DNA from 3 places in the Halobacillus sp. genome. Region 2 is predicted to be linked to each of the others. Evidence: riboswitches for the same ligand, from Rfam matches in the RefSeq annotation. Region 2 holds a riboswitch; each other region holds the start of a gene.

Region 1 (3,281 bases), on a different contig from region 2:
CTAAATAAGGGATGTGCTGAAAATAGTTTGCATCAATTCGACCCTCTGCTAAGTCCTGGTTGGGAAGCACGTAATCCTGATATTCTTCAATGGTCAGGGTAATTCCTTTTTCTTCAAGCAATGGTTTAGCTTCCTGAAGTACTTCTGCGTGTGGAACACTTGTAGCTCCTACAGCTATTTCAGTAGTTCCTTCTTCAGAACCGCCGTCGCCGCCGCTATCTTCCGAACTTGAGTTTCCTTCATCTGATGAACCGCATGCTGATAAAAGAATAATTAATAATAAAGTAAATATACCGAGTGTGATTTTTTTCATGAATACTCTCTCCTTTTTAGTAATAAAATTTTTATCTTTTATCCAATTTTCTCGAAACGAAGTCCCCGATAAATTGGAAAATGAAAACAATAATCACAATGAGAATCGTGCAAATAAAGACAACATCAAAGTCGCTGCGCTGAAAGCCGTAGAAATAGGCAAAGTCACCTAAACCACCGGCACCGATCGCTCCCGCCACCGCAGTATATCCGATTAAAGCTATAGCTGTAACAGTAATTCCGGAAACCAGAGCTGGCATTGACTCAGGAAGAAGCACCTTAAAAATCAAAGTAGAAGATTTAGACCCCATCGATTTAGCAGCTTCTATGACACCTTTATCCACTTCTTTCAATGCAATCTCAACAAGCCGTGCATAGAATGGCGCGCCACCTATAATTAACGCAGGGAGTGCCGCTTTAGGACCTCGAATAGTGCCAATGAGAAAATCAGTAAATGGGAATAATAACAGAATTAAAATGATAAAAGGTATAGCCCTGAATATATTAACGACTGAAGCAGTTATCCAGTTTAATATCTTGTTCTGCCACAGACCTCCAGGACCTGACAAGTACAGAAGCAAACCTAACAGTAAGCCTAAAATAAACGTACCTGCTACAGAGATAAGCGTCATGTAGAGTGTTTCATTAGTAGCTGTTATCAAATCATCCATAGTGACGTTTGGGAAAAACTGATTAATCATCTGGACTCACCTCCACTTCTACAGAGGTGGATTGAATATATTCAATCGCACGCGTGATTTCTTCTTTATCACCCAAGAATTGAACAAACATTGTTCCATACGCACCCTTTTGGGTTTGGGTGATCTTTCCGTGCAATATGTTTACATCTAGCACAAATTTTCTGGACACTTCACTGATTAAAGCCTGGTTGGTGCTCTCACCTACAAAGTGCAGACGAAGAATTTCACCAGTTTTATAGGTGTCTTTTATGAGTTGAAGGGAATGTTCCCGTTCAGGGTCTCCCATTACCTGATCGACAAACTTCTTGGTAACCTGTTCTTTTGGATAAAGGAAAACATCAAGCACGTCTCCCTGTTCCACAATTTTACCTTGCTCCATAACGGCTACCTGATGGCAAATCTTTCGAATCACATGCATTTCATGGGTGATGAGTACAATTGTCAGTCCAAGCTTCTCGTTAATATCTACTAATAGATCAAGAATAGAATCCGTTGTCTCTGGGTCAAGAGCTGACGTCGCTTCATCACAAAGAAGAACTTTCGGTTTATTCGCTAACGCACGAGCTATTCCAACTCTTTGTTTTTGTCCGCCACTTAACTGAGACGGGTAAGAATTGCCTCGTCCACTAAGACCCACCAGGTCTATTAATTCATTAACACGTTTGGTTCTTTCGCTTTTTGGTACGCCAGCTATTTCAAGTGGAAAAGCTATATTATCGTGGACGGTTCGAGACCACAAGAGATTAAAATGCTGAAAGATCATACCAATCTCCTGACGGGCCTCCCGCAGCTTCCCTTTGTTTAGAGAAGTTAATTCTTGATCATCGATGGTGACCTTGCCGTCCGATGGATCTTCCAGGCGGTTTAGCAGCCTTATAAAAGTACTTTTTCCAGCACCGCTATAACCGATAACCCCGTAAATCTCTCCTTTTTTTATCTGTAGACTAAGGTCGTCGACGGCACGGACCTCCTGATGTTTTGTACGAAAGACTTTGGATAAGCCTTTAATTGAAATCATGTCGTCTTCCCTCCAATAAAAAAACCTCTCTGCTTGAGAACAGAAAGGTTAGCGTAACAATCTTTATCTGTTCTCTCATCTTCACAAGGAATTACCTTGCAGGAATTGGCACCTTGCCAAGTCTTAGCTTGCCGGTTGCCGGGCATCAAAGGGCCAGTCCCTCCGCCTCTCTGGATAAGAGATTTTACTATATTAATTTATTATCACTTTAATACGTGTACGTACTATAAAGAGGATTCTAGCATTGTTAGAATTTCGTGTCAACTTGATAATAATCCTGTAAATTCGACAAAATAAAAACTCTTCGCTATTTAGAAGAGTTCGTTTAAAACGCTCTTCTCATCTACCAAAGTAAGATACTTTGTAGGAATTAGCACCGTGTTCATCTGCATGAACCGGTTGCCGGGCATCAAAGGGCCAGTCCCTCTGCCTCTCTGGATAAGTGAAGATGTCGCTATTAAATTAATGATTATGTTAGCATGGGGCTATAAATTAAGTCAACAATTAAGGAGTGGTCACGTTGAGGAATGCGCCAAGTTTCGAACTTCCATATATCAATAAGGAAGGAACGTATAACAATAAAGAGGATCTGGGGAAAGTCATAGTACTTACTTTTTGGACCTCCTGGTGCCCCGATAGCGGGAAAGATTTACCCAAAAAAGAACAGCTTTATAAAACAATGAATCATGAGAAAGTAAAAATGATAACTATAAATGTAGCAGGACGTGAACGGAGCGAAGCTGAGGCAGAAGAATATGCAGAAAAGTTTTTATCTCAGCCAGCCCTTAAAGACCAAGGACGAACAATTTACGATTTGTATAATAGCGACGGCGTACCCACCACCGTTATAATTAATAAGGATGGTTTTATTCATTCACAATTCGGGGATAAAGCAAATTTCTTATCCGTTGTAGAATCTCTCGGTGAACTTATCTAGCCAATAATAGAAGTGATTCTATAAATAATATATTTCGGTACGCCCCTTGAACTTTAATGGTGGTTTGGGGAAGAGAAGTTAACTTTTGTTCTCCCGCAAATAAAGTTTTCATAATACTACTGGAAGATTGCAAGCGAATATCATTATGCCCATTATCCTGATGATCTGTTTTAAGATGTACACCTGAATGATCTATATACAGGTAAACTTTAAGACTGCCGACCAGAAGAATTACGTTAAGCGTGCGTTCTCGCCAAGTGGGCAAAAGATCTGTTCTCTGGTTCACTTGTTTAACCCAATCTTGTATGAATTC
Region 2 (3,281 bases):
GGCTTCTGAGTTGGTTCCATCTACTTCAGGGTCCGCTTTAAAAGTAGGTGCAGAGATAACCGTGAATTCTGCCTCATGATTTTTCTCTTCTTCTTCGTCTGGTCTAATAAACATTTGGTGGGCGAACAAGTTATGCCATGCAAACTCATTAATTACCTGAATCGGAAGGCGGAACTTTTCATCTGCCCCTGCGTATCCTTTAAAAACAAATAAATCATTGCGATTTTTCAAGTAATCCAGTACTTTATGATAAAGGTTTACAAAAACTTTGTCTTCAATAGGTTGATTTACTTTGCCCCAGTCGACCAATTGGCTAGACTGGTCATCCTTGACAATGAATTTGTCGTTGGGAGACCTTCCCGTATAAGCACCGGTTGTGGCCTGGATGGCACCTTTATTTGTCAATGTTCCTTCGTTGCGATCCAGAACCCTTTCCACTAGCTGAGGGACCGATAATTGATGGTGGACATGGTCTTGAGCTAATAAAAGATTCAATTCTGACATTTGATTAATGGCACTCATATGTGTCTACCCGCCTTTATAAGAAAATTTTAAACCAAGCTATGTGTTAATCTGAACATTAGTATAACACAATCGTTTTATTAATCCATACTAATAATGAAAATGCTTTCAATAATTTTTGTGATTGTCAGGTTAAATCTTAAAGTTGTTTTTTGCAAGCTGGATGATCTGGAAAAAGCACGACATTTATTAGATATTCAGCAATATTGAGGACAGGGAATTCTTTTATTATCTAATCATCCCTTAACGGAACGGCAATGGGTGAATTCGGGAAAACGTTTAGGATAGACGTTCATTCGAATACCGGTGTGAAGTTGAAAAACCATTCAATTATTTCCAAGTGCGTTAAGAGGTGATTAATTTCTTCCTTTAGTATAGAGGAAATGAAGAAATGAGAATGTGAAAAGTCATATGAATTATACTATGTAGGAATAGGCAGAAGGTTTATTATTTTCGCCAAAAAATTTGGTGGCCATTACAATGGGAGACCAATATTGAAACGAGAGAGTAAATCCTGGAAATGGGCGTTCCTCACAGCATTAGTGCTTTAATTGACATTAAAGTACGTTTTCGATACGATATCTTAGAACGGAAACTCTCTTATCCAGAGTAGGTGGAGGGACAGGCCCTTTGAAGCCCAGCAACCGTCATGTAAAATATGACATGGTGCTAACCTGAAGCAAGGACGAATACTCCTTGGACGATAAGAGCGAAAGGAAGCAGCCCCCTTTCCTCGAGTCAGGAAGGGTTTTTTCTATTTTTAAGGCAATATCTACACCAAGTGATATGCCGATTGCTATTCCAAATTGCTTGCACCTTAGGTTGTGACATCCATAAGAAAAGAACATAGATTGAGACTATGAAAAAGTTTCTACACATACTGGTAAAGAGTTCCGTCTAAATACTTTGTACTTACAGAAGGAGGAGTTTTTCAGAATGCCAGCCAATCGCCGGTTATTCACATCAGAATCTGTTACAGAAGGTCATCCGGACAAGATTTGTGACCAGATTTCTGATGCTATTTTAGATGAAATTTTAAAAAATGATCCAAATGCAAGAGTTGCATGTGAGACAACGGTAACAACGGGACTAGTACTTGTTTCAGGAGAAATCAGTACCAATACGTATGTTGATATTCCAGCCATTGTTCGTAAAACCATTAAGGAAATTGGATATACAAGAGCTAAATTTGGATTTGACGCTGATACATGTGCTGTATTGACAGCCATTGATGAGCAATCTCCTGACATTGCCGGCGGCGTAGATGTTGCCTATGAATCCAGAGAAGGTCAAATGAGTGATGATGAAATAGAAGCTATAGGAGCCGGAGACCAGGGACTCATGTTTGGTTTTGCTAATAATGAAACCAAAGAACTGATGCCGTTACCGATTTCATTAGCTCATAAACTTTCCAAAAGATTATCAGATGTACGTAATGACGGAACATTGGAATATCTTCGCCCAGATGGAAAAACGCAAGTAACGATTGAATACGACGTTAATGATCAACCTGTTCGAGTGGATACGATCGTTATATCAACCCAGCATGCAGAAGAAATTACACTTGAACAAATAAAAAAAGATTTAAAAGAACAGGTTATTGATCCTGTTGTCCCTTCTCATCTAATTGATGACAGCACAAAGTACTTTATTAACCCTACAGGCCGCTTCGTTATTGGAGGACCTCAAGGTGACGCCGGATTAACTGGCAGAAAGATCATTGTAGATACTTATGGCGGCTATGCGCGTCATGGGGGCGGGGCATTCAGTGGAAAAGATGCTACTAAGGTGGACCGTTCTGCTGCCTATGCGGCCAGATATGTAGCTAAAAATATTGTAGCAGCTGGTCTTGCTGATACAGTTGAAGTGCAATTAGCCTATGCTATTGGGGTAGCGCAGCCAGTGTCCATTTCCATTAACACCTTTGACACAGGAAAGGTAGCTGAAGAAGACCTCGTGGCAGCTGTAAGAGAATTGTTTGATCTCCGTCCTGCAGGCATCATTAAAATGCTTGATTTGCGCAGACCCATTTATAGGCAAACAGCTGCCTATGGTCACTTTGGCCGCACGGATGTAGAATTTCCGTGGGAGAGAACAGATAAGGCAGAAGAGTTAAAACAGCGTTTCAGTTAATAAACTGCTCGTGTATTAAAAAGGGAACTTCCTAAAAGAGGAAGTTCCCTTTTTAATAATAATATAGATACGATGATCGTTAGATTGTTTAACCTTGTATTCCTTTATAATATTGCCCTTTCTCTACATAACTGGTTCGGATTCGATTCATTTCTTTGATATCATCTTCGGTCAATTCACGTACGACTTTAGCCGGCCGGCCGAAAGCAAGGGTGTTCGGAGGGATTACTTTACCTGGAGGCACAAGACTGCCGGCGCCAATAAAAGCCTGTTCTCCTATTTCAGCTCCGTCAAGTATTAAGGACCCCATGCCTATTAAAGCATTTTTCTTAATGTGCGGAGAGTGAAGGGTAACCTGGTGCCCAACCGTAACGCCATCTTCAATCACCAATGGAAGACCAGGACTCTGATGAAGAAGACTAAGATCCTGAATGTTCACATTGCTGCCAATATGTACGGATGATACATCTCCACGGATGACTGTTTTAAACCAAATACTTGAGTACGCTCCGATCGTTACATCCCCAGTGATTACAGTATCTTCAGCAATATAAGCAGTATCATCTATCTGAGGTTCTTTTCCTTTATATTCGCAAATCATACTAAACCCCCTTATAATATGGTTA
Region 3 (3,281 bases), on a different contig from region 2:
TTTCAATCGCTTCATCACATTGACCAGATTCGTTTCCACCATACCCTGCTCTTTATACGGCATGAACTTTAATAGACTATTCTTGAACATCCCCACGAACACTCCTTTTTGTTTTTCTGATTTTTATAGCGATTCCCTTATACCCATTTAGTTCGACAAAAGGGAGAAAATCCCTGTAAAAATCGTTTTACATTTATCGCTATGATTTTCAAGAATTCCCCTGAAAATCCGACATTTCTGAATACATTCTCCATTGGTTATACACTTGTTTTCCTCACTAAAATTGAGTTTTCAAAGGGGCTTTGAAATAATAGAACCAGTGTGTTCGAAAGGATAGAAGCACAGATTGTCTTGATGGGAGGTTATTAGTAATGAAAGGAAAAGGAATTATTCTCGTCTTCCTGGGTGCGGCAAGCTTTGGCTTCACCCCTATATTTGTAAAAACAGGCTTTCAATATGGGTACTCTCTGGGGGAGTTAAATATTGTCCAAATGTTCGCTGCCTTTGTCTTACTGTGGGGCTTATCTTTTTGGAAAGGGCTGCATGTAAAAGAAATTCAAAGATGGGACCTTGTCAAAATTGCTGCTACAGGCAGTACGGTTGGACTGACGGGTATCTTTTATTACGGAGCGATGCAGTACCTCCCCGCTTCTATTGCGATTATTCTGCTTTTCCAATTTGTCTGGATCGGTATGCTGTATGAATGGATTTTCACCAAAACTCCACCTGAACGCATTCACTTGATTTCCCTGGTCGTCACACTTACGGGGGTCGTGTTAGCTTCAGGACTTACAAATGGTGGTTTCAATTTACACCCGGTCGGTCTTCTACTCGGACTGTTGTCAGGGTTTTCCTATGCCGGCTTTATTTTTTTTAGTGGTCAGGTGGCTGTTGATTCCCACCCTATACTGCGAAGTTCACTTATGGTGACGGGATCTTTGGTGCTTGTGATGCTCATCTTCATCCGCGACATTCCTACCGTTCCCGTCCTGGACATGCGCTTATGGACGATTGGTGCTGGGATTGCCCTAGTAGGAGCCGTTATTCCTCCTCTGTTCTTTGCGGGCGGTGCTCCACTTATTTCGGGTCGTCTCGCTAATGTGCTGAGTTCTGTGGAACTTCCAGTCGCCATTATTTCAGCCATGCTGATTCTTTCAGAAACGGTCACCTTTTTGCAGTGGGTCGGCGTTTTTTTGATCCTTGCAGCTATTTTTATAAATGAGTTTGGCGGTAAGCTGATGCGGGGGGAACAACGGCATCAAGTGAGCTAAGTGCTTCTGTTTTTTTGCAAAAGATAACCTGATTCATTTATGTAATGAATTCATCTGGTTAAGCGATTTCCCCGCTCATCCTTTCCTTATTCAAAAGCTGACACTCAAAAAAGTTGTTGACAGATGATTAAGTAAAAAAGTACAATATTCTTTAAATTCATAATTTTCTTATCGAGAGCGGTGGAGGAAACTGGTCCTTTGATCCCGCGGCAACCTGTTTTATAAACAAGGTGCTCATTCCAGCAGACATTTTCTGTCTGAAAGATAAGAGTCGGGACATTTAAACCAACCCTTCTATTTTTCTTACAGAAAAGTAGAAGGGTTTTTTATATTTTAAACGGAGGGGACATGAAATGACAGTTCAGCAAACACAGAAGAAGTCAGCATTACGTTCGATTGACACACAAAGCAAGCGCACCAGCCAGTTTCAGAATGCGCATTCCATTCGGGACTTTACGTTTACAATTGATGAACCCGAGAAACTTGGAGGTTCTAATGAAGCATTAACTCCTATGGAATACATCACTGGATCGCTTAACGGCTGTTTCATGATTGTGGTCGAAATGGTGGCGAAGGAAAAAGAGTTAACGATTGAAAAACTGGAGGCAGCTTCAAGCGGGGATATCGATCACAGAGGGTTGTTCGGGACAGCTGATGTGAGCCCCCACTTTCAAACCGTGACGCTTGAGGTGGACGTTACATTTGATGAAAAAGAAGTCGACGAAGAAGATTTTATTCAACACGTTCAAAAACGCTGCCCGGCTTACAACTTGTTTAAGGATGCAAACGTAAAGATTGAAGTAATCTGGAACATCAACAAGGAGGTACAAACATGAGTTCATATGGAATTTGGATGATTTCACTTGCCTTATTATACACGCTCGCCCTCATCATCGTTGGTAATGTGGCGAAACGAAAAGCCAATCGCGGCGAGCAATATTTTGTAGGGGGACGGACATTTAGATGGTGGACCGTAGCCTTTTGTATAACTGGCCTCTTCTCAGGTTCGACGTACATATCGATTGTCGAGCTTTCCTACCTGACAGGAATTTCCGCCATCTGGTACGGAGTCGCAGAAACATTACAAGTCTTACTGATTGCCTTATTATTAATCAAATCGTTTCGTGAGAAGTTAGTTGTAACCATCTCGGGGTTAATCGGCGATCAATTCGGCAGACGTGCTAAAGCTTTATCAGGTGCGATTACAGCATTCGCCTTCCCAATGTGGTCCGTCGCTACAGCGATTGCTTTTGCTTCTGCCTTTCACGTGTTTACCGGCGTTTCGTTATCCTTGTCCGTCGCTTTTACAGCGATCTTACTATTTGTTTATTTGCAGTCAGGCGGTATGTGGGCTGTTGCCTTTACACAAACGATGAACACGATTATTTTTGCCATTATGTTTATCATTGGAACCGTGGCCTTCTTCATCAACCCGGGCATCTCCGGCTTACAACAGCTTGCAGCCGAGCAGCCGAGCATGTTTGATTGGGGAGGCGCAGGCCTTCAAGTAATCCTAGTATGGTTTGCCACTTTCCTGGTAAACGTGATTCTAGCGCAGGCAGCTTTTCAAATGGCCTTATCCTGTAAAACGCCTGAAGAAGGACGTAAAGGCTTAATCGTCGCAGAAGTGATGAGTGTTCCTTTTATTCTATTGGGTATTCTATTTGGCTTATCTGCCGCTGCGGTCGTTCCTGACGCAAGCCTCGGACTTGTTGCTCTTCCCCAATATTTAATGGAAGTACTGCCCGCTCCATTCGTCGGCCTGTTCTTCTTAGGCATCTGGGCATGTGCTCTCGGATGGGGCGCGCCTTGTCAGTTCTCAGGAGCCACCAGTCTTGGGAAAGACGTCGGAAGCGCCATTTTCCCTGGGGCCTCTCCAGAACAACTAGTTAAATATACTAAGTGGTCGCTGCTGTTGCTGACAGGACTCATGATCATTTTCGGATTCCTTCGTACAGAACAATCCGCATGGTGGAACGTACTCGCCTGGACCATGAGAAACTCCGCCAC

Evidence for each region. Region 2 has a riboswitch for S-adenosylmethionine ahead of metK (methionine adenosyltransferase). Riboswitches for the same ligand answer to the same signal wherever they lie in the genome.
Region 1: it holds a riboswitch for S-adenosylmethionine, as region 2 does, so the genes downstream of both, WAM07_RS14295 (methionine ABC transporter ATP-binding protein) here and metK (methionine adenosyltransferase) in region 2, are expected to answer to the same signal.
Region 3: it holds a riboswitch for S-adenosylmethionine, as region 2 does, so the genes downstream of both, WAM07_RS06975 (OsmC family protein) here and metK (methionine adenosyltransferase) in region 2, are expected to answer to the same signal.

The regions. Positions count from the first base shown of each region.
Region 1 is NZ_JBAPTY010000336.1:14,974-18,254, reverse strand. It holds gene WAM07_RS14305 (MetQ/NlpA family ABC transporter substrate-binding protein) at 1-313, opposite strand, end outside; gene WAM07_RS14300 (methionine ABC transporter permease) at 345-1,013, opposite strand; gene WAM07_RS14295 (methionine ABC transporter ATP-binding protein) at 1,006-2,031, opposite strand; SAM riboswitch class I at 2,104-2,212, opposite strand; SAM riboswitch class I at 2,368-2,476, opposite strand; gene WAM07_RS14290 (TlpA family protein disulfide reductase) at 2,552-2,968, shown strand; gene WAM07_RS14285 (hypothetical protein) at 2,961-3,281, opposite strand, start outside.
Region 2 is NZ_JBAPTY010000384.1:6,921-10,201, reverse strand. It holds gene pckA (phosphoenolpyruvate carboxykinase (ATP)) at 1-522, opposite strand, end outside; SAM riboswitch class I at 1,120-1,232, shown strand; gene metK (methionine adenosyltransferase) at 1,459-2,655, shown strand; gene WAM07_RS16050 (gamma carbonic anhydrase family protein) at 2,744-3,256, opposite strand.
Region 3 is NZ_JBAPTY010000155.1:690-3,970, forward strand. It holds gene WAM07_RS06965 (hypothetical protein) at 1-90, opposite strand, end outside; gene WAM07_RS06970 (EamA family transporter) at 372-1,271, shown strand; SAM riboswitch class I at 1,437-1,542, shown strand; gene WAM07_RS06975 (OsmC family protein) at 1,625-2,107, shown strand; gene WAM07_RS06980 (sodium:solute symporter family protein) at 2,104-3,281, shown strand, end outside.